Regions from separate parts of the Janthinobacterium sp. BJB301 genome, predicted to be linked through region 3. Evidence: predicted binding sites of a transcription regulator. Region 3 holds the regulator's gene; each other region holds the start of a gene.
The links. The regulator LexA, encoded in region 3, represses DNA repair genes until DNA is damaged. The targets are predictions, from matches to a motif close to ACTGTATNNNNATACAGT.

Region 1 (9,734 bases), on a different contig from region 3:
AGCCAGGGCAGGGCGGGGGCGTCGCCGCCGCAATAGAACGCTTGCGCGCGGTAGGCCAGCGGCATGAAGCCGCTGTCGATACCGTCCAGGCGGATGGCGCCGCGCGCGGGCAGCAGGGCGCCGCCTGCCAGCTTCAGCAAGGTCGTCTTGCCGGCCCCGTTCGCGCCGCGCAGCCAGGTGATGCCGGAGTCGAATTGCTGGCTAAAACCTTGAAACACGCTGTGCGTGGGGAAGTGGAAATCGAGGTGTTCGATCTGCAGGGTGGGGGACGACAGGTTCAATTCCATAATTCGCTTCCGATGGCGCTCAAGGCAAGGATGGACAGGACGACGAGGGCGACTCGGCCACGCGCCGTGAGGCGGGGCAGGCCGACGATGGCCAGCAGGGCCAGGCTGGCGGTGATGGCGTACACGCTGGTGACGCGCTGCCGCAAGGCGGCGGGATCGGTGGCGTACAGCAAGACGGCGCCTGCCAGCAGCACGGCAAACGGCGGCAGCAGGCTGGCCGTGCAAGCCAGGCGCGCCAAGGCCGTGCTGGCCATGGGCCAGGCGTTCAGCGTGGGGCGCAGCACGGCGATCTGCTCGCGCACGGCCTTGTCGCCCCGGTCCGTCAGAATGACCAGGCTGGCGCTGGCCAGTAAACTCAGCAGTGGCGCGGGCACGAGCGGCGCGCGCAGCAGCCAGGCCAGCATGCTGGCGCCAGCCGTGGCCAGCAGCACGCTTTGCTGCAGGCCGATTACATTGTCATTGCGCCAGAACGGCAGCCAGAACAGCTGGCGCCACAGGAAAACGGTGCGCCAGCGGGGCCGTTGCGGCACATACGCAGTCATCGTTGGCGGGCGCGCCCCTGCTGCGGGCCGCGGCGCGCGCAGGCGCTGCGCCACGATGAGCGTTGTCAACAGCCAGGCCAGCAGCCAGACGGCGATGGTGGCAGCGATGCCGGGTGCGGCAATCGGGCGCAGCCAGGGAGGCGACTGCGCCAGCCAGATGCTGGCCGAGATGGCATAGGCGAGGCCCAGCGGCAGCATCAGCAGGCCGGCCACGGCGACGTCCGCTTGCCAGCGCAGGCGCGGCGGCAAGGGCAGCTGGCGCAGCCAGGCGGCGAGGGGGGCTGGCAACAATCGCTTGCGCAGCAACCAGGCGGGCAGGCATGTGAACAACGCTTGCCCGCCCAGCAGGCCCAGGGCGGCGGGCCAGGGCAGGCCCACGGCGAGAAAGCCGGGCAAGGCGATGACGCTGAGCAAGCCCAGCAAGACGGGGCCGGCCAGGAAAAAGAAGATTTCCATGGAACTGGTCAGGCTGGCGGCAAATTGCAGCAAAGCATGATGGGCCAGGCGCAGGCGCAGAGCGATATAGGGATGAGTACTACGGGGCAAGCGCATCGAGGCAGGAGCGGCAGAGTCAGCAGGAGCGCTGATTCTAGAGCATTTGTGGTCCCGGAATGGGAAAAGCCCTTCGGTTCTAGGAACCAAAGGGCTTTTCTTTTATTGGCGGAGCGGACGGGACTCGAACCCGCGACCCCCGACGTGACAGGCCGGTATTCTAACCAACTGAACTACCACTCCAAGCTCGTATGATCTGTGTTGCTGATCCATGAAGCACTGGATAATTTTCTGTATTGGTGGTGGGTGCTGAGAGGCTCGAACTCCCGACCTACGCCTTGTAAGGGCGCCGCTCTACCAACTGAGCTAAGCACCCGCATACCCAGAAAACTATCCCGACGTTTGTCACCACGTCTGGAAGAGGCACTATTATAGGGGGCGCTTTCCCCCTTGTGCAACTATTCTTATGGGATAAAAGCTTTTTTTTGCTGAAAAACGCAAAAATATTCGGGGCGAGGGAGGGCTGGCGCTTTTTCTGCTTCTGAAATGGGAAAAGCCCTTCGGTTCAGAGAACCAAAGGGCTTTTCTTTTATTGGCGGAGCGGACGGGACTCGAACCCGCGACCCCCGACGTGACAGGCCGGTATTCTAACCAACTGAACTACCACTCCAAGCTCGTATGATCTGTATTGCTGATCCATGAAGCACTGGACAGTTTTCTGATTTGGTGGGTGCTGAGAGGCTCGAACTCCCGACCTACGCCTTGTAAGGGCGCCGCTCTACCAACTGAGCTAAGCACCCGTTGCTTGTCTCAGAAAACCATCCCGACGTTTGTCACCACGTCTGGAAGAGGCGCTATTATAGGACGGGCGAAATCCTTCTGCAAGCGCTTTTTTTCACTTTACTCTGTAATACCCCATTGCGACAGCATCCACGCCATATTGAACGCATTCTCGGCGATGGCGTTATAGCGGCCCGAGGCGCCGCCGTGGCCGGCGCCCATATTCGTTTTCAGCAGCAGGGGATTGCCATCCGTTTTGTACGCGCGCAGCTTGGCCACATACTTGGCCGGTTCCCAGTACATGACCTGGCTGTCGTTGAGGCCCGTCGTCACCAGCATGGCTGGGTAATTCTTGCGCGCAATGTTGTCGTACGGCGAGTAGCTGAGCATGTAGTCGTAGGCCGCCTTCTGGTTCGGGTCGCCCCATTCCAGGTACTCGCCCGTCGTCAGCGGCAGGCTGGCGTCCATCATGGTGTTCATCACGTCGACAAACGGCACGGCCGCATGCACGGCGTGGAACAGGTCCGGGCGCATGTTGACGACGGCGCCCATCAGCAAGCCGCCCGCGCTGCCGCCCTGGATGATCAGGCGGTTCGGGCTGGTCCATTTTTCGCGCACCAGGTAGTCGGCGCTGTCGATGAAGTCATTGAAGGTGTTTTTCTTCTTCATCAGCATGCCGTCTTCATGCCAGGCTTCGCCCATGTCGGTGCCGCCGCGGATATGCGCCTGCGCATAGATGACGCCACGGTCCAGCAGGCTGATGCGGCTGATGGCAAAACTGGCTTCCGTGGAAATGCCATACGAACCATACGAGTACAGCAGCAGCGGCGCGGAACCGTCGAGCTTGACGCCTTTCTTGTAGACGATCCACAGCGGTACTTGCACGCCATCGCGCGCCTTCACCCACAGGCGCTGCGTGGTGTAGCGGCTGCCGTCAAAGCCGCCGACGATTTCCTGCTGCTTCAGCACCGTGCGCTTGCCGTCTTGCATGCTGACGTCGATGACGGTGGGCGGCGTGACGGGCGACTGGTAGGACATGCGAAATTGCGTGGAGGAAAATTCTGGCGTACCGACGGATGTCGCCAGGTAGACGGGGTCGTCGAACTGCACCGTTTTCCAGTTTTTATGCGCGAAATCAAGGATGCGCGCGCGGTTCAGGGCACGGGCCTTTTCCATCACCACCAGGTAGCCCTGGAAGACGTCGATGGACTGGATCACGGCATCCTTGTTGTGCGGCACGACGGGCTTCCAGTTCTGCGGCTGCGGCGCGGACAGCGGCGCGCTGACGACACGGAAATTCTTCGCCTCCTTGTTGGTCAGAATATACAGCTGGCCATCGCGGTGCTCGATGCCGTAGCGGTGGCCTTTTTCACGTTTCAGCACGGATTGAAAGGTGCCTTGCGGCGTGCTCGTTGGCAGCAGCAGCACTTCGCTCGTATCCGTGCTGCGCGCGGTAAGCACAAAGTAGCGATGGTCGCGCGTGCGGCTCACGCCGATGGCGAACTGTTCCACCGGCTCGTGATAGACCTGCTGCAAGGTGCCGCCCAGCGGCAGGCGGAACAATCGGTCCGCGCGCTTGGTGGTGGCGTCTTCCTGCGTCAGCATCAGGGTGGCATTGTCCGCCGCCCAGGCCAGGGACGTGACTCGAGGCATGGTATCGCCCAGCAACTTGCCCGTCTTCAAATCCTTGACATGCAGCTCGTACTGGCGGAAACCCGTCGTGTCGGTGGTGTAGGCCAGCAACTGTTCATTCGGGCTGATGCTGAATGCGCGCACGGCAAAGAACTTCTGGCCTTCGGCCAATTGATTCTGGTCCAGCAAGATTTCCTCAGCCGCCTGCGCATCGTAGGCGCCGTTCGTGCCGACGGGGCGGCGGCAGTGAATCGGGTATTGTTTGCCCGCTTCCGTGCGCGTGTAATAGTAGAAATTGCCCTGGCGCGCAGGCACGGACAGGTCCACTTCCTGCATGCGGCCCTTGACCTCCGCAGTCACCTTGTCGGCCAGCGGCTGGATCGGGGCCGTGACGGCGGCCGTGTAGGCGTTTTCCGCATTCAGGTAATCGATCACGGCAGGATCGGTTTTCTTTTGCAGCCAGCGGTAGTCGTCCGTGACGACCGTGCCGTGGCGCGTTTCCTGCCACGCCGTCTTGGCGGCGACAGGCGCGGTGGCGAGGGTGGCGGCAACGGTGGTGGTGGCGTCGGCCAGCGCGGATGGCGCCAGTGTGGACAGCAGCAGGGCCGGCAGGATGGATAACCAGGCGGACCGGCGGCGCGAAGCGTGATGGGCGATGGACAAGGCGATTCCCTTTCATAGTTGTGTCAGGATTGTAATCTTGCTATTGAGAAAAGCAACCGCCGTGCTTGTGCGTTTCAACTTGCATCCACGGACATTTGCAGTGATACTGTATATAATTACAGTATCCGACAGCATCCCGCCGCGAGGTGCCCTTGACCACATCTGCCCTTACATTGCCTGAAACCCGCCGCTGGATTGCCCACCTGGACATGGATGCCTTCTTTGCCTCGGTGGAACTATTAAAATATCCGGAACTGCGCGGCGAAGCAGTCGTCATCGGCGGCGGGCGCTTGCAGCAGCCCGTGCTGCAGGAAGACGGCACGCGGCAGTTTGCGCGCATGCGCGATTATGTGGGGCGCGGCGTCGTCACCACGTCGACCTATGCGGCGCGCGCGTTTGGCGTGTTTTCCGCCATGGGCATCATGAAGGCGGCCAAGCTGGCGCCCGACAGCATCCTGTTGCCGGCCGACTTCGAGGCTTACCGCGAGTATTCGGCGCGCTTCAAGCAGGCCGTGGCCCAGTTGTGCCCCATCATCCAGAACGTGGGTATCGATGAAATCTATGTCGACCTGACGGAGTATGGCGAGCAGGCGCCGGCCATGGCGGCGCGCCTGAAGGCGGCCGTGTCCGAGGCGACGGGCCTGTCGTGCTCGATTGGCCTGGCCCCCAACAAATTGCTGGCAAAAATCTGTTCCGACCTGGAAAAACCGGACGGTCTCACCATTTTGCAGCCCGAGGATATCGAAGCGCGCGTGTGGCCCTTGCCGGCGAAAAAGATCAATGGCATCGGCCCGAAGGCGACGGCCAAGCTGGAAGCGCTGGGAATAGTCACCATCGGCGAGCTGGCCCGGGCCGACATGGCCATGCTGCGCACGCAGTTTGGCGATTTGTACACGGGCTGGCTGCGCCAGGCGGCGCTGGGCATCGATGACCGGCCTGTACAGACGAGCCGGGAAACCAAGTCCGTCAGCCGCGAAACGACGTTCGAGCGCGACTTGCAGGTGGTGCGCGACCGCGCCACCCTGTCGGAAAAGCTGGAAAGCCTGTGCACGCGCGTGGCGGGCGACCTCGACAAGCAATCGCTGGCCGGGCGCACGGTGGGCATCAAGCTGCGCTTCGAGGATTTCAGCACCGTCACGCGCGACATCACCTTGCCCAGCGCCACGGCGGACGCGGCCGCCATCCTGCGCGCCAGCCGCGATTGCTTGCGGCGCGTGCCATTTGAAAAGAAAATCCGCCTGCTGGGCGTGCGTATCTCGACCTTGTCCGATCCGGCCATCGTGACGCGGCAGGCGCCGGCCCAGGCGGAGCTGTTTCCCGCCCTGTAGCGGCATTCCCCACGCATCAACAACACCGCGCCAGTCCGCGCTTTTGACGGCATTCCCGTGTCGAAAGTGTAGAATGGCGTTCCCCTGGCACTACTGAAACAAACGGAAGACAAAAACTATGTGGTTCAAGAATCTTCAGATTTACCGCCTGCCCGCACCATGGGCCTATACGCCAGAACAACTGGAAGAGGCCTTGTCCTCGAACAAATTTACGCCGGCGACCAGCATGGATCTGATGCGCCAGGGCTGGGATACGCCACGCCCGAACGGCGGCCTGGTCCATGTGGTCAACAAGCAGATGCTGATCTTGCTGGGCACGGAAAAGAAACTGCTGCCAGCGACCGTCATCAATCAGGTGGCCAAGGCCCGCGCTGCCGAGATGGAAGAAGCGCAAGGCTTTGCGCCTGGCAAGAAAGCCATGAAGGAATTGAAGGAACGCGTGGCCGACGAGTTGCTGCCGCGCGCTTTCAGCATCCGCAGCAACGTCTGGACGTGGATCGACCCCGTCAATGGCTGGCTGGTGGTCGATGCCGCCAGCCCGGCAAAGGCCGATGAAGTCATCAAGCTGCTGTTGAAAGCCGTCGACAAACTGCCGCTGGAAAGCCTGCGCGTGCAGCGCTCGCCCGTCGCGGTGATGACGGAATGGCTGCAGGCCGACGACGCGCCTGCCGGCTTCACGGTCGACATGGATACGGAATTGCGCGCCACGGGCGAAAGCAAGGCCACTGTGCGCTACGTGCGCCACACCCTGGAAGCGGACGACGTGCGCCGCCACATCGCGGCCGGCAAGCAGTGCACGCGCCTGGCCATGACGTGGAACGACAAGATTTCGTTTGTGCTGACGGAATCGCTGGCCATCAAGAGCGTCAAGCCGCTGGACGTGATCAAGGAAACGGAATCGAGCACGAAGAACGACGAAGAACGTTTCGACGGCGACGTGATGCTGATGACGGGCGAACTGAGCAAGCTGATGGCCGACGTGGTCGAAGCCCTGGGCGGCGAAGCGACGGCGTAAGCGCGGTCATGCTGTGACGAAAAAGGAGCTGCGGCTCCTTTTTTTTCGCCTGTGCAATATGTTGCAACATAAAAAAAGCGCCTTGCACGGTGAGGTGCAAGGCGCTTCTCAGACAAGCTAATTCAAAACGTCAAATTAGAACTTGTAGTTGCCGGTGATGTAGAACGAACGCATCATTGGATCGGCGTAGCGTGGGTCGAAACCAACCTGGTGGCCCGACGAAGCGCGCAGCGACAGCGGTGGAGCACGGTCGAACAGGTTCTTGATGCCTGCGCGGATCGTGGTTTGCTTGTCAAAGGCGAAACGTGCTTGCCAGTCGAACGTCGTGTACGACGGTACTTGCAGGCGGAAGTTTTTCTCTTCTTGCTGGGTCGCCAGGTTATACACGGTAGCGGCTGCATCGGTGTAGCCGTTACGGTAGTTGACGGTTACCGTGTTGCTCAGGCGGCCCGTGTCGAGGGTCGTCGTCAGCTTCATCAGGTTGCGGAACGTGACTTCGTTGGTGTCGCCGAAGAAGTTCATGTTGCTGGTGTAGATATTATCGCTACCGGCTTTGGTGTAGTTGGCGTGCAACATGTGCGTACCGCTCAATTGGGCCGTCAGCTTGCCGAAGGAAAACTTGTGGTTGGCCGACAGATCCCAGTCGATACCACGGTATTCCTTCTTGCCGATGTTGACCGACAGTTTCTTGAACGAGTAGTAGGTGATGCCGGTCGATGGCTCGGTATAAGTTCCGAAGCTCGACGCATACTTGACCGGATCGGCAAATGCCTGCTCTTCGGAAACTTCCGACACGGCATTGCGCAGTTTCACATCCCACAGGTCGGCGCCGAACGAGAAGGCCGAGCTAGGCTCTACGCGGAAACCCAGGGTGAACTGCTTCGATTTTTCCGATTGCAGATCTGGATTGCCTTGCGATACCGCGTTGTATTGCGTTGCTTCTGCGCGGCAAAGTGGCGAACCTGGGTATGGGCAATCAAATTTCTTGGCGGTAAAGCCGGCATTGACCAGTGGCTGAGCAATTTCCAGCATGCTTGGCGCCTTGAAACCCGTGCCGTACGAACCGCGGATCAGCACGGTCTGTACTGGCTGCCAGCGTGCCGATACCTTGTAGGTATTGGCGCTGTCTTTTTTGCCGACAGTTTTGTTGTTCAGCTTGTCATCGATTGCCTTGACAGCATCGTGACGGCCACCCACGGTCATTTCGAACGACTTGGTCAACGGTGCCAGCAACTCGACGAACGCGCCGTAGGTGTCGCGGCTCATGTCGTAGGCGGCCTTCGTGTTGAAGTTGTAGATGTCGTCGCCGGTGGCATTGCTGCCTGGCGATTGCTCATAGGTATAGGTGCGGTAGTCGCCACCGATACCCAGGCTGGCCTTGCCGCCTGGCAAGGAGAACAATTCACGCGAACCGTGCGTATCGACGCCGCGCATCGTGGTCGATGCGGTACGCACCGAACCGACGAATTGCGCGCCAGCGACTTGCGCTTGCACGGATGGCTTTTGCGTCGCTGCAAACGGGTTGAAGTCTGGATTGGCGAGGATGTTCTTGAACTCCTGGCTCTTCTGGTAACCGCCCGTGTAGCGCTCGTCGATCGAGTTTTGCGACCAGGTCAGGCCGCTTTCGAAGTTCCACGCGCCCAGTTCGCCTTCCACACCAACGACCATGTGTTTGGTTTCGGTGATGGTGTTGCTGGCGCGCAGGCCGAAGTCGGTGCTGCGGTAGTTGGCGGTGATCGACTTGATGTCGGCACGTTGCGCTGGCGTCAGGTAGGGCGATACATAGGTGTTGTACAGCGCGCTGCCCTTGGCGATCGAAATCGGGATCGGATTGGCGGCGATACGCGCCGTCAGGTCGTAGCGCGAGTAGGCCAGTTCGGCGAACGCGTTCAGGTTGTCGTTCAGCTTGTACGTAGCTTTGGAGAACAGGCTGTCGCGTTTCGATTGCGGTACGACTTCCACGGTGGAGCCCGTGTCGAAGCCGCAAGCGCGCGCGTTGCTGGTCGTCGTGTAGGAGTCTTCAGGGCACTTGCCATTCATCGCCAGGTAAGGCGTAAAGGCTGTCGATTTAGCACCGCTATTGTAGGCAACAGTGGCGCCTGCTGGCGAAGCCGAGGTGCTGGTGCGGTCCCATACGTAGTTGTTGCCGTTGCGGCTGAATGGCACATATGAGGTAGCGGCGAACTTGCGGTCGGTGGCGCTCAGTTTCGACTGCTCGTCGTGGCGGTACGACAGCAGCACGTTGAAGCGGTCTTCGTCCAGGTCGCCGAAACCGTAGGTGACGCTGGTATTCCAGGCGTTGCCGCCTTTGTCTTCCGGACCGCCATAGGTGGCTTCCAGGGTGGCACCTTGCTGGTTTTTCTTCAGGATGAAGTTCAGTACGCCGGCAATGGCGTCCGAGCCGTACAGGGCCGAAGCGCCGTCGGTCAGGATTTCGACGCGCTCAACGGCGCTCATCGGAATGGCGTTCAGGTTGACCGTGGTGCCGGAGCCTTGTGGCGCGATGCGGCGGCCGTTCAGCAGTACCAGGGTGTAGGACTCGCCGATACCGTGCAGCGATGCACTGGTATTGCCGCCCGAATCGGAGCCGGCAGCAACTGCGCCGATGGTGAAGCCTTGCATGGCTGGCAGGGCCTGGATCAGGTCGGCTACCGAAGTGGCGCCCGATTTGGCGATCGCTTCTTGCGACAGGCGTTGTACAGGCAGGGCGCCTTCGACGGCGATACGTTTGATACTCGAACCGGTAATTTCAACTTTTTGAATTGCTTCGTCCGCCATGGATTGGCCAGAGAACAAGACGCTACCTGCCAGTACGGTCAGGGCCAGGCGTACGCTGCGCACGCCAATTTTTTCTTTAAATGCCATTATAACAATTACTCCGTAGTAGTTTTAATAACGACAAGCAGTACACGAGCACCGCTCAAGCCATCGGATGGATGGCCAGCGGAGGCGTGTACGGTAGGCGGAACCACGTCTGGGGGAGGTGGAAGACTAC
Region 2 (9,734 bases), 140 kb from region 3:
CTCGCCCACTTTCAGGTCGCTGGAATGGCCGAGCGGCACGATGGGCAGGTTGTTGGCGTCAATCTTCAGCACGGCGATATCGGTCTTCGGATCCGTGCCGAGCACCTTGGCGCGGAATTCGCGGCGGTCGTTCAGCTTGACGGTCACTTCGCGCGCATCGCGCACCACGTGGGCATTCGTCATGATGATGCCGTCCGGACTGACGATGAAGCCGGAACCGAGGCCATGCGTGGGCACGTCGCGGCCACCGCGCTGCCCGCCTTGCGGACCCTGGAAGCGGCGGAAGAACTCGAAGAAGGGGTCGTTGCCGAAATCGTCGTTGCCGGCCTGGGCCGAGGGGTCATAGGCCACCTTGGTGCTGCCCGTGACGCTGATATTCACCACGGCCGGGCTGTTGCGCGCGGCGATCTGGCTAAAGTCGGGCAAGGCCACCAGCGGCGCGGCAGCGGCGGGCGCCACGGCGGCAGCCACGGGAGCGGCAGGTACGCCAGCGGCGGCATTCGCGCCAGCATTGTTCTGATGCACCACCATGGCGCCACCGGCGCCCAGCACACCGATCGCGGCCAGCGCGGCTACGGTGCGTTTGATTTTCAGGGATGCGGTATTCGTTTGCTGTTCCATGAATTGCTCCTCATTCAATGAGATTTTGATGTATGCAATATTGGGCCACGAGTCTTAGGCGGTGCTTAACATTTTTCTATTTGGAAACAGGCATTTGCGCCTTTAAGCATGGTTTAATCTTGCGTGCCGCGCGCACCGCGCATGGCGGGCGATGAAGGGCCCGAACGGGCTCCGGACGTGACACTGGCCGGATCAACCGGCCAGTATTTTACTGCATGAAAGGAACCTGCCCGGGCGCCCGGAGGGCGCCACGATCAGATCAGGCCGCCTGACGCTGTTCCAGCGCGCTGACGGTGGCGCCGCTGCCGGAGCCGATCTCGATCTTGCGCGGTTTCAGCGCTTCCGGCACCTCGCGCACCAAGTCGATCGTCAGCATGCCGTTTTCAAACGTGGCGCCCGTGACTTTCACGTGGTTGGCCAGCTGGAAACGCTGTTCGAAATCGCGGGCAGCGATACCGCGATGCAAGAAGGTGCGCTCGACGCCATCTTTCTGCTTGCGGCCCGTGACGTGCAGGGAATCGCGTTCGGTGATGATGTCAATCTCTTCACGTGAGAAGCCGGCCAATGCCATCACGATGCGGTATTTATCTTCCGACACCAGTTCGATGTTGTACGGCGGATAGCTCGGTTGCGCATCGGCGCGCTGTTCGTTGAGCAGCTGTGCCAGGCGGTCAAAGCCAATGGCGGAACGGTACAGGGGAGCAAGGTCAAAAGTACGCATGATAAATATCCTTTTCAAATGAAGCGATAAGAGGGGCGGACCTCACCATGAGCATCCGCTTGTTACCGATATACGGCCTCTCCAGCCCCTTTCAAGGCCTTGAAATTGGCGAAAAGCGCCCCAGACGCCGCCAAATTTGTAAGAAATTTTTACATGCGCAGCCCAAGGGGATTTTGCATGGCGTCCCCCATGCGGCACCGGCTTTTGGTGTATGCTGGCGGCATGAACAATGACACCGACATCCAGCTCAGCGGCCCCTTCAAGGCCACCGACGGCTCCGGCCGTGCCCACGACATCAAGGCCATCCGCATCTTCGACGAAGGCTACGGCATCATCGACGTCTACGTCGATTTCGCCGCCCCGCTCGAAGCGGGCGCCTATAAGGACAAGACCCTGGTCGGCCACATACTGGCCCGCCTGCGCAGCCTCGGCTACGTGGGCCCCGATTTCGGCCACGGCGACCTTGGCTTGCAAGACAAGAAACTGATCGTTCTGGAAGCGCCCGAGGAATTTTCGGCCTTTGCCATCAGCAAGGGCTGGAAGGATCTATCCGCCGAATTTGACGAAGACTGAGAACACCTGACCAAATCTACTGCGCGTCGCGCTTTGCGGCCGGCGATGCTCACCGTGCTTTAGCACGGCTGCGCTTCTCGGCCACAAATCACTGCCGCTCGCTACGATTTTGTCAGATGTTGTAAAGTACCAATAGTATCCGCGCCGCGCCAGCTTCTGCTGCCGCGGCGTTTTTCATGGGCGACCGCTTGCTTACTTAGCTGATATAGCGCGCGCTCCAGGCGGCGATCACGTTGGCAACGTAGGCCGCGTCATCGCGTCCCGTCAACAGATGGTCGGCGTCGTCGAGCGAAACGAAACTTTTCGGGTGCTTGGCGGCCGTGAAGATATCCATCGCGTTCGACAGGCTCACCGTCGTGTCGTTCGGCGCGTGCATCACCAGCAGGGCGCGGCGCAGGCCGGTGATGTGGGTCTTGAGGCTGTGGCTGCCCGCGTCGTCGACGAATTGCTGGCGGATGCGGAAAGGCCGCCCTTCCAGCTGCACCAGCGCTTCGCCTTCGGCGGCGATTTGCTCCAGGTGCTCGCTGAACATGCGCGTCACGTAGGCGGGCGTGCTGGGTGCGGCCAGGGTGGCGATGGCGGTCGCTTCCGGCACTTGCGCGGCAGCGGCCAGCACGGCCGCGCCGCCCAGGCTATGGCCGATCAGCAATTGCGGCGCGGCGTGTTTTGCCCGCAGAAAATCCGCGGCGGCGACCAGGTCGTCGACGTTCGACGAGAAATTGGTGGCGGCAAACTCGCCCTCGCTGGCGCCCAGTCCCGTGAAGTCGAAGCGCAGCACGGCGATGCCGTGTTCCGTGAGACCTTGCGCGATGCGCCGCGCGGCCAGCACGTCCTTGCCGCAAGTAAAACAGTGGGCGAACAGCGCATACGCGCGGATGGCGCCGTCGGGCGCATCGAGGCGCGCCGCCAGCACATGGCCGTGCGCGCCGAGAAAATCTTGCCGAGTGGATTTCATTGTCTCAGATCAAAGCTGCCGCGCAGGGCGGCCGATGGCGCATTGTAGCGCCGCCCGGCTACTTCCTGCTTTAATCCCGCTTGGGAATATTGACTCCTTTGGCAACGGCTGGCCTGGCCAGAAACGCGTCCAGCGCGCGCTGCACATGCGGGAAATTGCCAAAGCCGACGAGGTCGCCCGCCCCATAGAAACCCACCAGGCAGCGCACCCACGGGAAGATGGCGATATCGGCAATCGTGTACTGGCTACCCATGATCCAGTCGCGGCCCTGCAGGCGCTGCTCGAGCACGCCCAGCAGGCGCTTGGCCTCGCCGATATAGCGTTCCAGCGGCCGCTTGTCCTCGTAATCCTTGCCGGCGAATTTATGGAAGAAGCCCACCTGGCCAAACATGGGGCCGATACCGCCCATCTGGAACATCAGCCACTGTATCGTTTCATAGCGCAGGCCTGCGTCCTGGGGGATGAACTTGCCCGTCTTTTCGGCCAGGTACAGCAGGATGGCGCCCGACTCGAACAGGGCCAGCGGCTTGCCATCGGGACCGTCCGGGTCGAGGATGGCGGGAATCTTGTTGTTCGGATTGAGGGACAGGAAGGCGGGCGACAGCTGGTCATTCTGCTCGAAGCTGACCAGGTGCGGCTCGTACGCCAGGCCCAGCTCTTCCAGCAGGATCGAAACCTTGATGCCGTTCGGCGTCGGTAGCGAGTACAGCTGCAGGCGCTCGGGATGCCGGGCAGGCCATTTTTGGGTGATGGGGAAGTCGGAAAGCTGTGTCATGGATATCCTTCATTTCAATTAAAGATGCGGCGCCGGGAAGCCAGTATAGCCAAGCATGGCAGTTTCAGCAGGACAGCGCATTCAGCCAAACAAGCCATGCAAAAACCAGCGCGGCGCGGCATCTTCTCCGCTGCCGGCGATGCGTTCACGGTAGACCCAGTAGTGGGCATGATCGAGGCCTTCGGCGATGAAGTAATCGCGCGCCTGCGACTGGCCCCACCAGCCCGCTTCAATGCGCTCGGCGACAGAGACCATTTTCAGGGGCGAGCCATAGAATGGCCGGTGTTCGCGCATCAGGAGGGCGATGGGCTGGGCCAGCAGCCAGCCGGGACGGGGCATGCCGGGCAAGCCGGGCGGCAAGTCCGGCACCGCGTTTCTGCCGCCGGCCTTGGCAGGCAGCGGCAGCCACTGGTTGGCCGCCTCGGGACGGTAATCGGCGCGCGGCGCGGCCTGCAAGACATTCTCCGTGCCCAGGCGCGCCACCAGCAATTCCATCAAGCGCTGGCGCTCTTGCGGCGTGCCGCCCGGCTCTGGAAACAGGGTGTCGCTGGGCGGCGCCATCGGCTGCACCTGCAGCGCTTCCAGCGTGAGGCCGATCACGGGCGCGTCCAGCGCCAGCTGCGCCAGGCGTTCCTTGAGCAGGCGCACCAGGTGCTCGTCGCGCCAGACGGCCTCGCCCAGGGCCAGGTCGATGACGGTGGGCGCACGCGCCACCCGGCCCCGCTCGTGCGCCAGCAACAATTGGATGCGCTCGACGGCAAATTGCCGCGCGCACAGCCAGCCCGTCATTTGCTGCAGCAGCCGGCGCGCGCCGAACAGCAGCGCGTCGGCGTGCTCCACGCGGTCGAACAATTCCAGACTGGCGCGGAACGTGGGCGGCGCTTCGAGCCACAGGTACAGTTCCGTGCCGTGACCATGCGCATCGTCGAGCATGTCCAGCAAGGCCCCGCCGCAGCGGCGCTGCAAGCCGGGCCGGGGCAAGTGGCGCAGCTGCCCCAGGGTGCGGCAGCCGATGCCGTCCAGCCATTCCAGGTAGGGGCGCGCCGGCGGCAGCAAGGCGCACGGCAGGCGGTCGAGGCGGCGCACCAGGCTGGCCATGCTCAATGTGCGGCCCCGGCGCGTAGCGGCGCGCGCCAGCAGCCAGGCGCCGCGCGCCGTGGGGGCGCAGGACAGCTGGGCCGTGTAGCCGAGCGCGCGCAAGCTGGCCGCGATTTGCCGGCACAGGGCGCGCACGCCGCCGAACAAGCGCAGGCTGGCGCCCGCATCGACGAGCAGGGTCGCTTCCTCGCCCTGCGCCACCAGCGGCGAATATTGCAGCAGCGCCAGCGCCACCGCTTGCAGGGCTTGCGCTTCCAGTTCGGGAGAGCGTTCGTGCAGGCGCGCCTGCGGCGCCAGCATCAGCGCGCCGGCGCGGCGCATGCCCGGCCGGATGCCGGCTGCCCGCGCCAGCGGCGACACGGCCATCACTTGCTCCTGCTCCAGCACCACGCCGAGGCTGTCAATCGACCAGCGCGGGCAAAACACTTCGAGCGGGAGCCGGGGCAGGCACAGGCCGATCCAGAGTCGCATGGCGTAGCAGTAATGAAGGAGGTTGCAGGGGCAGGAACAGGGGCGCGTCGCGCTGCGGTCCCCGGCGCTTGATGAAGCCGATCTCGATGCCGCCGGCGGCCGGACGCACGGACAGGCGCAGCGGCGCCGGCGACGCATCCTGCGCGCCGTGCAGCGGGCGCAGCATGCAAAACAGGGTGTTGCCGGACTGCGCGGCCAGGTGCAGCCGGCGCAGGCTGTCGGCGCGCACATGCGGCTGCCAGAACAGCAAGGCGCCGCAACTACCGCTGCGCAAGATGTTTTCCGCCGCCCACAGGGCATCCTTGCTGCTGGCGCTCTTTAACCACAGCAATTGCGACGGCGCCAGCCCCTGCGCGGCCAGGGCCAGCGCCTGCGGCGGATGGGGCGGCTGCAGCAGCACGATGGGCAAGCCCGGCAGCTGCGCCAGCGCGGGCGCCAGCAGCCGCAATTCGCCGCTGCCCGGCTGCTGCACCAGCAGATCGATGAGGCTGCCGCTGGGCCAGCCGCCGCCGGGCAACTGCGCGGACAGGGCGGCAAAGCCGGTGTCCAGGCAGCGCGTGGCGCCCTGCCCCAGCTGCGATGCGCGCCACAGGGACGGGTGCAAGGCTTCCGGCGAGGCCATCAATTGGGAATGTTGCATAATTGAATATGAAGATAAATACTGTATTTATATACAGTACTATCCAGCCCCGTTTTTGGCAAGGCTTATCTGCGCCGCAGCTCCCCGGGGGACGTCCCGCCACATCCGAAAAACACCGTTTTTCACATCGATTGCTGTACCATAAGCACTCTCCTTACCGTCTGGCAACGTACCAGTCGGCCTCCTCCGTCCATAAGGAAACGCATTTGACCACCATCCAAATCATCAGCGCCATCGTCTTCGGGCTTGCGCTCATCCACACCTTTGCCGCCAAGTCGTTTGAAACCTTGTCGCGGCGCCACCCCCGCCATGCGGGCCTGCTGCACTTGCTGGGCGAAGTGGAAGTCGTGTTCGGCTTCTGGGCCTTCATCTTGATCATCATCATGGCCTTTGTCTCGGGCGGCGATGCGGCCATCGAGTATGCCGAGTCGCGCCATTACACGGAGCCGCTGTTCGTCTTTGTCGTCATGGTCGTGGCTGCCTCGCGCCCCGTGCTCGACGCCGTGCAGCGCCTGTTGAAAGGCGTGGCGCGCGTGATGCCGCTGCGCACGGAACTGGCCCTCGTCTGGCTGGGCCTGGCGCTTGTGCCCCTGACGGGTTCGTTGATCACGGAACCGGCCGCCATGACCCTGGCCGCGTTGATGCTGGCACCGCAAATCTTCCGCCCGGGCATTCCTGAATGGCTGAAATACGGCGCGCTGGGCGTGCTCTTCGTCAACGTTTCCATCGGCGGCACGCTCACCTCGTACGCGGCGCCGCCCGTGCTGATGGTGGCCACCACGTGGAACTGGGATAGCGCCTACATGGCCACCCACTTCGGCTGGAAGGCGGCCATCGCCGTCCTCGTCAACGCCACCGGCGTGAGCATTTTGCTGCGCAAATACCTGCACAGCAACACCTCCGACATCAAGCCGAAGGCCGGTGAAGTGGAAGCGCCAAAAGTGCCGCTGGCCGTCAGCCTGGTGCACATGATCGTGCTGGCCGGCGTCGTCGCCCTGGCGCACCATCCCGTGCTGTTCATCGGCCTGTTCCTGTTCTTCCTCGGCTTCGTGCAGGCGTATGAGCGCTATCAAAGCCCGCTGATCCTGAAAGAGGGTTTATTGGTCGGCTTCTTCCTCGGCGGCCTGGTGGTACTGGGCGGCATGCAGCAATGGTGGCTGCAGCCCATCGTTTCCAGCCTGAAACCGCTGGCCCTGTTCTTCGGTGCCCTGGGCTTGACGGCCATTACCGACAATGCGGCCCTCACTTACCTCGGTTCGCTGATCGTCGGCATGACGGACGAAGCGAAATACATGCTGATGGCCGGCGCCGTAGCCGGCGGCGGCTTGACCGTCATCGCCAATGCGCCGAACCCGGCCGGCGTGGCCCTGCTGCGCCGCGGCTTCAAGGATGAATCGATCGGCGCCGTCGGTTTGCTGGCCGGCGCCCTGCTGCCGACGGCCGTGGCGGGCCTGGCCTTCCTGGCCCTGTAAGCCTCATCACGGGGCGGCTGCCGGCCGCCCCTGCTGCCTTCAATTTCCCTCTTCAGTTCCCTTCATACACGAGGAAATGCAGCCGGTCATAGAACAGGCTGTAGGCATAGTCGAACGTGCCCACGCTGCGAAAACCCTTGTGCAGATACACTTGCAGCGCCTCGCTTTTTTCCCATACCGTCAAGGTGATGCGCGCACAGCCCTTGCGGCTGGCCAGGTCGCGGATTTCATGGAACATCTGCCGGAACAGGCCCTGCCCCCGGTATTTCTCGTCGATGGCCAGGCTGCTGACGAAACAGTCGTCATTGCGCGCATGCGCGAGCACGAATGCGTCATAGGCATCGTCGAGCGCCTTCATGTCGTCTCGGTAATACGAGACGGCGCCGCAAGCCTGGAACTCGGCCATCGTGGCGGCAGTGAAGAAGCCGATGAAACGCCCATCTTCGTCGTGCAAGCCGTGGATGTGCTGCAGATACGGGTCGATATTCTGCCGCCGCTGCAATTCGACGAACTGCAGATTGAGTTTATTGCCGAACGAGCAGTATTCGAGATAGCTGGTGGCAAACAGCAGTTTCGCCATGCGGTTCTTCGTCTCATCGCCCAGCAGTTCACCCGGCACCAGCTTGAGCGGCGCATGCGACAGCAGGCCCGCCTGCGTCTCGTCGCCGGACGGGACGGCATCGCTGGCGGCCGGCATGCGGCTGCCGTGGCGGCCCACGGTCGGGCGCCAGAAATCGCCAGCGGCAATATGCTGCGAACGGTGGGCCAGCAGGTAGCGGCAAAAGACGCCATTCACGCGATCGAGCTGCGGGTCGTCCGACAGCACCGAGTAATAGTGAAAATGGTCGATGTCCGCCCGCAGCTGGGCCGCATACGCCATGCGCGGCACTTCCTCGATATCGAACACATCGACGATGTCGGGCAGGCTCAAAGGATCGTCGAGTTGCCAGCCGATTTCGTCGAGCCTGGCGACGCAGCGCGCATACGCGCGCCGTTCCTCGTCACTGAGGGGAATGTGCACGTCGGTAATGATATCGTCCAGCAAGCGCATGCCCCGGATGCCGCCCGCCACCGCTTCCCGCGCACCGTCATACAGCACGCAATAACGCTGGTAGAACTCGGCATGGCTGAGCAGGGTCACGCCCAGGTTTTTCTTCCATTCGGCATAGAACTGGCCAAACAGCTGCGCCTCGAATTGCGGGCAGGAACGGGGAATCCGCGCATCGATACCCGCATAGGCGAGGTTCACATTGCGCTGGATCACACGCAGCGCGGCATCGTTCTTCTTGGCGATCAGCATGCCCGTTTCATCGAGAAACAGATTCATCCAGCTGACATGCTGGCGCTCTTCGCTGTCGCCATCCTTGCGCTGGAAATAATCGGGTACTTCCGGCTTCATCAGGAAAATCGTCGCCGGATTGTGCGGGATCGTATCGACATCCATATACATGCCGCCGTATTCGCACATGATGAGGATGCGGAAATAATCGGACAAGGTGGCGAAGTAGCGCTGCATATGCAGGGTATCGAGTACGCCGAAGCGGGCCGGCGCGAAATCCAGCGCCAGCGCGCGCAGAGAATTGATATGCAGGGTCGTGCCGCCGATGGCGTAGCGGCCTATCGTGTAGCGCCCGGCGCCGCCCGTGGGGCTGAAGCGCTCGTCATTGCGCAGCTGCTGCGCATCCCACACCCACAGGATGGAGACGTACGGCGCGCCGCCGTTGTGCCGCACCGCTTCCAGCGCCGCGCCCCACTGCTGGATCGCTTCGGCTGCGATGGCCGGCAACGGTCCGCCCATCCAGATGCGGTGCAGGTAGCGCTCATCGTCGCCGAGCGCGCGGGTGGGAATGCAGCTCAGCGACGAGCAGCTTGCTGCATTGAAATGGTTGAAATTCAGGGCGACGAAGCTGCGCAGGGCCGCGATGCCCGCCTGGTGCTCCACGGCCAGCTGTTCCAGGTCGCTGCCGGCCGGCCGGACATCGGCCAGGGTGATGTAATCGAGTTTCAGCCGGTTGATGCGGAACTCGTATTCCAGGTTGAAAATCTTTGCTTGATCGTGTTTCGAGGCCAGGTCATCTATTTTCATGGGCGCACCATTTTCCGCAGGAGAGTGTCAATAAACTTCGCAGGAGGTAAAACAAGGTCGACAACATGCGCATCGCTGCGCCATCAGTGCCGGGCGAGCAGCACCTCGCTTTCCCGGCGCCCCGCCATGCCCCGCGTAAACAGCAGCAGGCAGGCGGCGATGACCACAATGACGGGGATATTGAGCAGCGCATACGTTTCCAGCGCATAGCCGAAACGCTGGCACAGCACGTTATAGAGCTGCAGCCAGGCGGACAGATAAATGCAGTACAACAAGCTCATGGCAGCCGTCGTCAAGGTCACCGATTCCTTGCTGGCCGTGA
Region 3 (9,734 bases):
TCAGGGTAACCAGCGATTCAAGCAGCTCTTCCAGCTGCGAGATAAGCAGTTGATTCGTCAGCGCCACGCCCGCCTGCGCGGCCAGCGCCTCGATGAAGCGTTGGTCGGTGGAGGAAAAGGCGCGCACCTGTCCCGTTTCCCCATCCTTGGCATTGACCAGCTGCAGCACGCCGATCAAGTCGCCCTCGTGGTCGCTCATGGGCACCGTCAGGATCGATTGCGTGTGGTAGCCGTGGTGGCGGTCAAACTCGCGCATGCCGGAAAAATTGAAGCCCTCGTCGCGGTAGACGTCGGCGATATTCACACTGCGGCGCAGGTTCGCCGCATACGCGGCCACCGATGCCAGATTCGGCTGGCCGGCAGCGTCGAACAGGGGCACGCCGGGCAAGCCCATGTCCGCCCCCTGCGCGATGCCCAGGCTGTCGTTGACGCTGATGTCGAACGCCAGCTGGCGACCACCGGCCATGGGCCGGTACAGGGTGGCGCCATCGGCGCCGCTCATGCTTTTTGCCAGCAGCACGATGCGCTGCAACAGCGCGCCGATATCGTGCCCCTCGCCGCCCAGGCCATGGCCGAGCGCGACACTGAGTTCGGTCAATTGCTCCAGTCTGTGGGCGATTTTCTCAGGGTGCAGCTGAGGCATGTTGGCGGCAATCAGGTAATGGGCAAGCAAAAAAGGGAAGTCGGCAAGCGCCAGTGTAACGGCCACCCTGCGCACTGTACATTACTTAGTTACAACAAAATGAAATAACTTTCCGTATCGCAACACGCATAAATGTTGCCGCCAATCTCATTAATTAGAATAGAATCAACAATAATTACACCGTAACAAGGTACTGAATGAAATTCACGTTCAGGGGCGTGCGCGGCTCCATCCCCTCTCCCGGCCCGCGCACGGCGCGCTATGGCGGCAACACCACGTGCATCGAAGTACGCACCGACAGCGATAGCCTGATCATTCTCGATGCGGGCAGCGGCATCTTCTCGCTGGCGCAGCAACTGCCGCCGGGCGAGCCTGTCGACGCGCACGTCTTCATCACGCACAGCCACTGGGACCACATCCACGGCCTGCCCATGTTTTCGCCCCTGTTCGTGGCCGGCAACCGCATGCGCCTGTACGGCGCCCACGATGCCGTCGCCGGACGCGGCATCGAGCACGTGATGGCGGTGCAACTGCAAAACAGCTATTTTCCCGTCAGCGAAGCGGCCATGGCGGCCTGCATCGAGTACCGCACCCTGGCGCCCGGCGAGGCCGTCGAGGTAGGCGGCGCGCAGGTGCGCGGCGCGGAAATGAACCACCCCGTCGTCAACCTCGGCTACCGCATCGACTGCGGCGGCGCCGCGCTGTTTTTCAGTGGCGACCATGAACCGTTCTACAACCTGCATCCGCCCGGCCATGCCGAGCATGCGGCCTGCGCGGCGCGCAATGCACAGCGCCAGGCCGGCATCGACGCACTGGTCGCCGGCGTCGACGCGCTGATCATGGATTGCTCGTACACGCGCGAGGAATATCCGGGCAAGCAGGGCTGGGGCCACGGCACCTTCGACGCCGCCTTCGACCTGGCCCTGCGTTGCGGCGCGCGGCGCCTGTACTGCACCCACCACGAGCCGACCCGCAGCGACGAGCAGCTCGAAGCCGTGTTTGCCGACGTGATGGGCCGCTATGCGAGCCGCCTGGCCGGCCTGCAGGTGTTCCTCGCCTACGAGGGGCTGACGGTGGAACTGGCCGGCGCATAAAAAAAAGGAACCTTGCGGTTCCTTTTTTTGAATGTGCCCAATTGGCCCAAGGCCCTCTGAAAACCGTAGCGAGCAAGCCCGATATCGGATTGAGTAGCGGAGCTGTACTTTAGTACAGTGAGCAACGGAGATTCGATAGGGGGCTACGCAGTAGGTTTGCAGAGGCGCCTTACATGATGTGGTGGCCAATCCACCAGGCGACTGCGGCAACAAACGCGGAGGCAGGAATCGTGAAGATCCAGGCCCAGACGATATTGCCCGCCACGCCCCAGCGCACGGCCGACATTTTTTGCGACGAGCCGACGCCGACGATGGCGCCCGTGATCGTGTGCGTGGTCGACACGGGAATGCCCAGCGCCGTCGAGACGAACAGGGTGATCGCGCCACCGGTTTCGGCGCAGAAGCCGCCCACCGGTTTGAGCTTGGTGATCTTCTGGCCCATGGTCTTGACGATGCGCCAGCCGCCGAACAGCGTACCGAAGCTGATGGCCGTGTAGCACGAGATGATGACCCACATCGGCGGCATGGCATCGGCCGCGCTCGAGTAGCCGGCGGCGATCAGCAGCATCCAGATGATGCCGATGGTTTTTTGCGCATCGTTGCCGCCGTGGCCCAGGCTGTAGGCGGCCGCCGATACCAGCTGCAAACGGCGGAACCACTTGTCGACCTTGCGCGGCGTCGAACGCACGAAAATCCACGACACGAGCAGCATCATGATCGAACCGAACACAAAGCCCAGCACGGGTGCGATGACGATGAAAGCCACGGTTTTCCACAGGCCGGCCGCGACCAGCGCGCCCGTGCCGGACTTGGCGACAGCGGCGCCCACCAGGCCGCCGATCAGCGCGTGCGAGGACGACGAAGGAATGCCGTAGTACCAGGTAAACAAATTCCAGAAGATGGCGCCCATCAGCGCGCCGAAGATCACGTACTGGTCGATCACCGCCGGGTCAATGGTGCCCTTGCCCACCGTGGCGGCCACGGTCAGCTGGTGGAACACGAAGATGGCGACGAAGTTGAACGTGGCGGCCATGGCAACCGCGGTCTGCGGTTTCAATACGCCCGTCGAGACCACCGTGGCGATCGCGTTGGCGGCATCGTGGAAGCCGTTCATGAAGTCAAACAGCAGCGCGAGGACGATCAACAGGCCTAGCACGTAGATGCTGATTTGTATGGTCATTGTAGTTTCTTTTCTGATTCTGGTTCAGGACAGGCCCAACGCTTACGCGTTTTCGACGATGATGCCTTCGATAATATTGGACACATCTTCGCAACGGTCGGTCACGGTTTCCAGAATTTCGTAGATCGCTTTCAGCTTGATCAGGTTGCGCACGTCCGGCTCATCGCGGAACAGCTTGGACATGGCGGCGCGCATCACGTGGTCGGCGTCCGATTCCAGGCGGTCGATCTCTTCGCAGATGGCGACGATCTTGCGCGAGTTGTCCATGTTGTGCAGCATGGCGACGGCGTCGCGCACTTTTTCGGTACAGGCCAGCACCAGTTCGGCCAGGCGCTTGGCTTCCGGCGTGACGGCTTTCAGGTCGTACAGCGAAACGGTTTGCGCCGCATCTTCCAGCAGGTCGAGGATGTCGTCCTGGCGCGTGATCAGCTGATGGATGTCGTCGCGGTCGATCGGCGTGATGAAGGTCTTGTGCAGCATTTCCACGGTGGCGTAGGTGACTTTGTCCGCCTGTTTCTCGATGCTTTCGATCGCATGCACGCGGTTTTCCAGGTCGTCGAAATTGGTCATCAGGCCGAGCATCTCTTTGGCGCCCTTGACGCACAGTTCCGCGTGCTGGTTAAACAATTCAAAAAACTTGCCCTCAGTGGGCATCAAGCGTCCAAACATGTCATTCTCCGTTAAGCATTGAGTCGTGTTATTTACTACAGAAAGCCGCCCCTTTTGATGAAGGGGCGGCCAATGGAATATCAGTGCTGCTGTGTTAGTCGCCTTGGTAAAGCGCCAGGCCACCACTGTAATTGCCAAATTTGGTGTACTGCCCCATGAAGGTGAGGCGGATGCTGCCGATTGGACCGTTACGTTGTTTACCGATGATGATTTCGGCCGTTCCCTTGTCTGGCGAGTCGGGGTTATACACCTCGTCGCGGTAAATGAACAGGATCACGTCGGCATCCTGCTCAATAGCGCCCGATTCGCGCAAGTCGGACATGACAGGACGTTTGTTCGGGCGTTGCTCCAGCGAGCGGTTCAGCTGGGACAGCGCGATCACGGGGCAACCGAGTTCTTTCGCCAGGCCTTTCAAGCCCCGTGAAATCTCGGAAATCTCCGTGGCGCGGTTGTCGCCCGGCGTATTGGCCGACATCAGCTGCAAGTAATCGACGATGATCAGGCCCAGCTTGCCGCATTGACGCGACAGGCGGCGCGAACGGGCGCGCAATTCGATCGAGTTGAGCGCCGGCGTTTCATCGATGTACAACTGCGCGTCGTTCATCTTCTGGATCGCATTCGTCAGGCGCGGCCAGTCCTCGTCGTTCAGGCGGCCCGTGCGCAGGCGGTGCTGGTCGAGCTGTCCGACGGAGCCGAGCATACGCATGGCCAGCTGGGCGCCGCCCATCTCCATCGAGAACACGGCCACGGGCAAGCCGCTGTCGATGGCCACGTTTTCGCCGATGTTGACGGAAAACGCCGTCTTGCCCATCGACGGACGGCCCGCCACGATCACCAGGTCGCCCGGCTGCAGACCGGAGGTCATGCGGTCGAGGTCGATGAAACCGGTGGGCACGCCCGTGATTTCACTCTGGTTGTCGCGGCTGTACAGTTCGTCGATGCGCTCGACCACTTGGGTCAGCAGGGGCTGGATGGCGGTCCAGCCCTGGGCGCCGCGCGCGCCTTCTTCGGCGATGGCGAAAATCTTCGACTCGGCCTCGTCAAGCATCTGCTTGACTTCCTTGCCTTGCGGGCTGAAGGCCGTGCCGGAAATATCGTCGGCGACGGTGATGAGCTTGCGCAGCACGCCGCGGTCGCGCACGATCTCGGCGTAGCGCCGGATGTTCGCGGCCGATGGCGTGTTTTGCGCCATGGCGTTCAGGTAAGCGAGTCCGCCCACATCATCGGCCTTGCCGAGCTGGGTCAGGGTTTCAAAAACAGTAATGACATCGGCTGGCTTGGAAGCGTTAACCATCTTGACGATTTGCTCGAAGATGATGCGATGGTCATAGCGATAGAAATCCTCCGCATGCATGAAGTCGGCGATGCGGTCATACGCGGCATTGTCGCGCAGCAGGCCACCGATAACGGATTGTTCTGCTTCGATCGAATGCGGCGGAATACGGAGGGAATCCAGTTGCGGATCAGAGGGGGCGTTCATGGCGCGAATTATACCCGCTTCGGCGTGCTGGCAAAAATAAAGGGCTGAAATTGAGCGAAAAAAAGGCCACAAAAAAGCCGGGCGAACCCGGCTTTTCATAGTGCGGCAACGCTTGCGGGCCAGGCCCGCAGACGATTACGCGTTCGCGTCTGGTACGACAGCGATAACAACTTCCACGACCACGTCGGTGTGCAGAGCAACCGAAACGTTGTGCTCGCCAACGATCTTCAGCGGGCCGGTAGGCATGCGGATTTGTGCTTTTTCAACAGCAAAACCTTGCTTGGTCAGCGCTTCAGCGATGTCGAAGTTGGTGACGGAACCGAACAGACGGCCATCAACACCAGCTTTTTGAGCAACTTGAACGGTCAGGCCGCTCAGTTTTTCGCCCTGGGCTTGCGATGCGGCCAGTTTGGCGGCAGCAGCTTTTTCCAGTTCGGCGCGCTTGACTTCGAATTCAGCCACAGCGGTTGCCGTAGCACGACGTGCCAGGCGTTGCGGGATCAGGAAGTTACGTGCGTAACCGTCTTTGACTTTGACGACTTCGCCGAGGTTACCGACGTTAACAACTTTTTCTAACAGAATGATTTGCATAGTTCTTCTCCAGGAATATCTGACCGATTAAGCGTGGTGCAGATCGGTGTATGGCAGCAGCGCGAGGAAGCGAGCGCGCTTGATTGCGGTGTCAACTTGGCGCTGGTAGTGCGCTTTGGTACCGGTCAGGCGTGCTGGCATGATCTTGCCGTTTTCTTGGACGAAGTCTTTCAGCGTGTCGACGTCTTTGTAGTCGACTTGCTCAACGTGAGCTGCGGTGAAGCGGCAGAACTTCTTGCGTTTGAACAACGGGTTTTGCTGTTTGCGTTTTTCTTTAAGCTTGAGCTTATTTTTGTCGAACTTTTTACCGAATGCCATGTCAGGCTCCTGTATCTAAAATGCGCTAGTCAGAATTGACTGCACTAAAATCAATGATGTGAAACACCAAACTCTTGCTGTTGCGGCTCTTCCTGGCCAGGAAACCCGTGAACTGATACACCCCGCTCAAGCTTGCCTGACTGAACCTGCCTGAAATTTCGCCAGCGGCTAGCGCGGCAACATCAAACTCGGTCAAACGGGCAATCCCTGCTTCCATCTGCTGCGAACTGTGTTGCAATACTGCATTCACAATCGGCAGCCCTGCCGGGGTATAGCGCAATATTTCGCGCTCGGCAATGATGGCGGTTACTTGTAGCTGGTTCAGCGCACGATCCTGGTCAAGAATTAAGCTGCTGCTGCGGCTGGAGCGGCTGCTGGTGCTTCGGTGCGGTGGCTTTTGGCCGCGTCTTCGCGTTGTACCGATTTCATCATCGGCGAAGGAGCTGTTTCAGCTTTCTTCATTTTAACGGTCAGGTGACGCAACACGGCATCATTGAATTTGAATGCTGTTTCCAACTCGACCAGGGTCTCGTTGTCGCACTCGATGTTCAGGCAGATGTAGTGTGCTTTAGGCAGCTTTTGGATCGAGTAAGCCATTTGACGGCGGCCCCAATCTTCCACGCGGTGAACCGAACCGCCGCGGGTGGTTACGCTGGCTTTGTAGCGTTCGATCATCGCGGGCACTTGCTCGCTTTGGTCCGGATGGACGATAAAGACTATTTCATAATGACGCATGCAAACTCCTTCAGGTCGGATTGATAATCGCCCACCCCGGCGTCAAGACGGGTGTGGGAAGGTCAGCCGAAGATTATAACCGCCTTTTGCAAACGTTTCAATCATTCCTTCCACCAGCGCCCGAAAAGCCCGCGCGCCACCGTGCTTTCCGCCCCTGGACAAGTATTTCTTGCGAAATTCGCCCAAAACACGGAAATCCCCTTGCATAGTGGGCGATACTGTACAAAAATACAGACTGTTCATATAGACAGCATTTTAGTATGCACCCACCGCTCATGATCAAGCTGACAGCACGACAAGAACAAATCCTGAACCTGATCAAGGACGCGATTGAAAACACGGGCTTTCCTCCCACCCGTGCCGAAATCGCCAATGAACTGGGTTTCAAATCGGCCAACGCGGCCGAAGAGCATTTGCAGGCCCTGGCCCGCAAGGGCGCGATCGAGATTTCTCCCGGCACCTCGCGCGGCATCCGCCTGATCGGCGCGGCCGCTGAAGCCCTGCCATCGAAAGTGCCGGCAGCGCTGCTGATGTCGCTGCCCCTGATCGGCCGGGTGGCGGCAGGCTCGCCCATTCTGGCACAGGAAAACCTGGAAGCGAGCTACAACGTGGACCCCGCCCTGTTTTCGGCCAAGCCCGACTTCCTGCTGAAGGTACGCGGCTGGTCCATGCGCGACGCCGGCATCATGGATGGCGATTTACTGGCCGTCAAGAAGGTCGATAGCGCCAAGAATGGCCAGATCGTTGTCGCCCGCATCGGCGACGAAGTCACCGTCAAGCGCTACAAGAAAACGGGTTCCGTCATCGAATTGCTGCCGGAAAACCCCGACTTCAAGGTCATCACCGTATCGCCGGAAGATGAATTCGCCCTGGAAGGTTTGGCGGTAGGCTTGATGCGCAGCTGGCATTGAACCACCGCATGTAAAAAGGGCCGCAACAGCATGACTGTTGCGGCCCTTTTTTATTGCCCAGGCGTTTTATGCGTCCAGGGCGCTACGGAAATCCTCGAGCAAGTCCGCCTCATCCTCGATACCGACGGAGACGCGGATCAGGGATTCGGCGATGCCCATGCTGGCGCGGCGCTCGGCGCCCATCTCGTAAAAGATCGTATGGGCGACGGGAATGACCAAGGTGCGCGTGTCGCCGAGATTGCTCGCTGGAATGGCAAGATTGAGACGATTGAGGAAATCGAAGCAATCGATGCCATCCTTCAGCTCAAAGCTGAACAGCGAGCCATAGCTGCGGAACAAATCCGTCGCCAGCGCGTGCTGCGGATGCGCGGCCAAGCCCGGGTAATGCACGGCCGCTACCCGCGGGTCGGCGGCCAGCATGGTGGCCAGCGCCAGGGCGTTCGAGCAGGTGCGGTCCATGCGCAAGGCCATGGTTTCCGCGCCGACGGCGATATGGTGCGCCGCTTCCGGCCCCAGGGATGCGCCGAAATCGCGCAAGGCCTTGGCGCGGATTTGCGCGATGCCCCACTGCGCCGGCGCCGCCTTCTTGTAATTGTCGAAAATATTCGGATACTGCGTCCAGTCGAACACGCCCGTGTCCGTCAAGCTGCCGCCCAGGGCATTGCCGTGGCCGCCGATGGATTTTGTCAGCGCATTGACCACCAGGCCCGCGCCCACGGCTTTCGGGCGGAACAGGTAGGGCGTCGTCATCGTATTGTCGACGATGTACAAAATGCCGCGTTCCTTGCACAACGCGCCGATCTTCGCCAGATCGGCGATCTGCGTGCGCGGATTGGCGATGGTTTCGACAAACACGATGCGCGTTTGCGGCGTGATGGCGGCGGCCACATTGGCCACGTCGGTGGCGTCGACGAACGACACGCCGATGCCCTGCCCCGTCACCGTTTGCCACAGGCTGTTGGTGTTGCCAAACAAAAAGGCCGACGACACGACATGGTCGCCCGCGCGCAAGAGCGCCTGCACAACGGCGCCGATGGCGCCCATGCCGGTGGCGAAGCACAGCGTGGCGACGCCGTCTTCCATCTTGTTGACCTTGTCTTCCAGCGCGGAGACGGTCGGATTGCCCTGGCGGCCGTAGCGGAAGCCGGGCTCCTTGCCCTGGAATACGGATGCGAGCTGGCGCGCATCGCCGTAGCCGAAGGCAACGGAAGTATGCACGGGCTTGTGCAGGGAACCGTGCTCGATGCCCTTGCGGCGGTCGTTATGCAGGATGGTGGTGGTAAAGCCGTAGTTTTTTTTATCGTTCATGATCGCGGAGCAAAAAAAGCCCGGCGCTAGCCGGGCAAGATAATTACGCTTCTGTTGTCGCCAGGTTCAGGTTCAGCTGGGAACGCGGCGTATCTTCGGGCGCTGCCGCCTTCGGATGGTGGCGCGCATATTCCAGGCGGTCCAGGTATTCCTGCGACACGTCGCCCGTCACGTACACGCCATCGAAGCACGACGCTTCGAAGTTGGTCAGGGCCGGGTTGACGTCGGCGATGGCCTGCTTGAGCGCGCCGATATCCTGGTACACCAGGTAGTCGGCCGTGATTTCGCGGCACACTTCTTCCGTCGTGCGGCCATAGGCGATCAGTTCGTCGCGCGTCGGCATGTCGATGCCGTACACGTTCGGGTAGATCACCGGCGGCGCAGCCGAGGCGAAGATGACTTTCGTCGCGCCTGCTTCGCGCGCCATCTGCACGATTTCACGGCTGGTGGTGCCGCGCACGATGGAATCGTCGACCAGCAGCACGACCTTGTCCTTGAATTCGGACGGGATCGCGTTGAGCTTCTGGCGCACGGATTTCTTGCGCGCCGCCTGGCCCGGCATGATGAAGGTACGGCCGATATAGCGGTTCTTGATGAAGCCTTCGCGGTACTCGATGTTCAGCGCCATGGCCAGCTGGATGGCGGCCGGACGCGAGGAATCGGGAATCGGCATGACCACGTCGATATGCACGCCTGGCAATTCGGCGCGGATCTTCTCGGCCAGGTACTCGCCCATTTTCAGGCGCGTGGCGTACACGGAGGCACCGTCGATGACGGAGTCGGGACGGGCCAGGTAGACGAATTC

Region 1: a site for LexA is predicted at 4,502-4,519, ahead of dinB (DNA polymerase IV). Genes of this name have one in related genera too.
Region 2: a site for LexA is predicted at 5,875-5,892, ahead of imuA (translesion DNA synthesis-associated protein ImuA). Genes of this name have one in related genera too.

Annotation. Positions count from the first base shown of each region.
Region 1 covers NZ_PDZJ01000007.1:126,185-135,918, forward strand. Annotated here, with positions in the region: gene CSQ91_RS27240 (ATP-binding cassette domain-containing protein) at 1-287, opposite strand, end outside; gene CSQ91_RS27245 (hypothetical protein) at 278-1,375, opposite strand; tRNA gene CSQ91_RS27250 (tRNA-Asp) at 1,488-1,564, opposite strand; tRNA gene CSQ91_RS27255 (tRNA-Val) at 1,622-1,697, opposite strand; tRNA gene CSQ91_RS27260 (tRNA-Asp) at 1,915-1,991, opposite strand; tRNA gene CSQ91_RS27265 (tRNA-Val) at 2,046-2,121, opposite strand; gene CSQ91_RS27270 (S9 family peptidase) at 2,222-4,396, opposite strand; gene dinB (DNA polymerase IV) at 4,570-5,724, shown strand; gene CSQ91_RS27280 (recombination-associated protein RdgC) at 5,843-6,739, shown strand; gene CSQ91_RS27285 (TonB-dependent receptor) at 6,875-9,604, opposite strand.
Region 2 covers NZ_PDZJ01000002.1:235,403-245,136, forward strand. Annotated here, with positions in the region: gene CSQ91_RS14345 (Do family serine endopeptidase) at 1-621, opposite strand, end outside; gene CSQ91_RS14350 (Hsp20 family protein) at 881-1,342, opposite strand; gene CSQ91_RS14355 (hypothetical protein) at 1,565-1,915, shown strand; gene CSQ91_RS14360 (alpha/beta hydrolase family protein) at 2,112-2,870, opposite strand; gene CSQ91_RS14365 (glutathione S-transferase N-terminal domain-containing protein) at 2,941-3,645, opposite strand; gene CSQ91_RS14370 (Y-family DNA polymerase) at 3,727-5,214, opposite strand; gene imuA (translesion DNA synthesis-associated protein ImuA) at 5,144-5,854, opposite strand; gene CSQ91_RS14380 (putative Na+/H+ antiporter) at 6,061-7,326, shown strand; gene CSQ91_RS14385 (GNAT family N-acetyltransferase) at 7,379-9,412, opposite strand; gene CSQ91_RS14390 (MFS transporter) at 9,496-9,734, opposite strand, start outside.
Region 3 covers NZ_PDZJ01000002.1:97,679-107,412, forward strand. Annotated here, with positions in the region: gene CSQ91_RS13770 (GAF and HD-GYP domain-containing protein) at 1-643, opposite strand, end outside; gene CSQ91_RS13775 (MBL fold metallo-hydrolase) at 841-1,737, shown strand; gene CSQ91_RS13780 (inorganic phosphate transporter) at 1,907-2,917, opposite strand; gene CSQ91_RS13785 (DUF47 domain-containing protein) at 2,960-3,586, opposite strand; gene CSQ91_RS13790 (replicative DNA helicase) at 3,681-5,066, opposite strand; gene rplI (50S ribosomal protein L9) at 5,202-5,657, opposite strand; gene rpsR (30S ribosomal protein S18) at 5,685-5,975, opposite strand; gene priB (primosomal replication protein N) at 6,001-6,300, opposite strand; gene rpsF (30S ribosomal protein S6) at 6,321-6,710, opposite strand; gene lexA (transcriptional repressor LexA) at 6,986-7,621, shown strand; gene CSQ91_RS13820 (cystathionine gamma-synthase family protein) at 7,688-8,929, opposite strand; gene purF (amidophosphoribosyltransferase) at 8,973-9,734, opposite strand, start outside.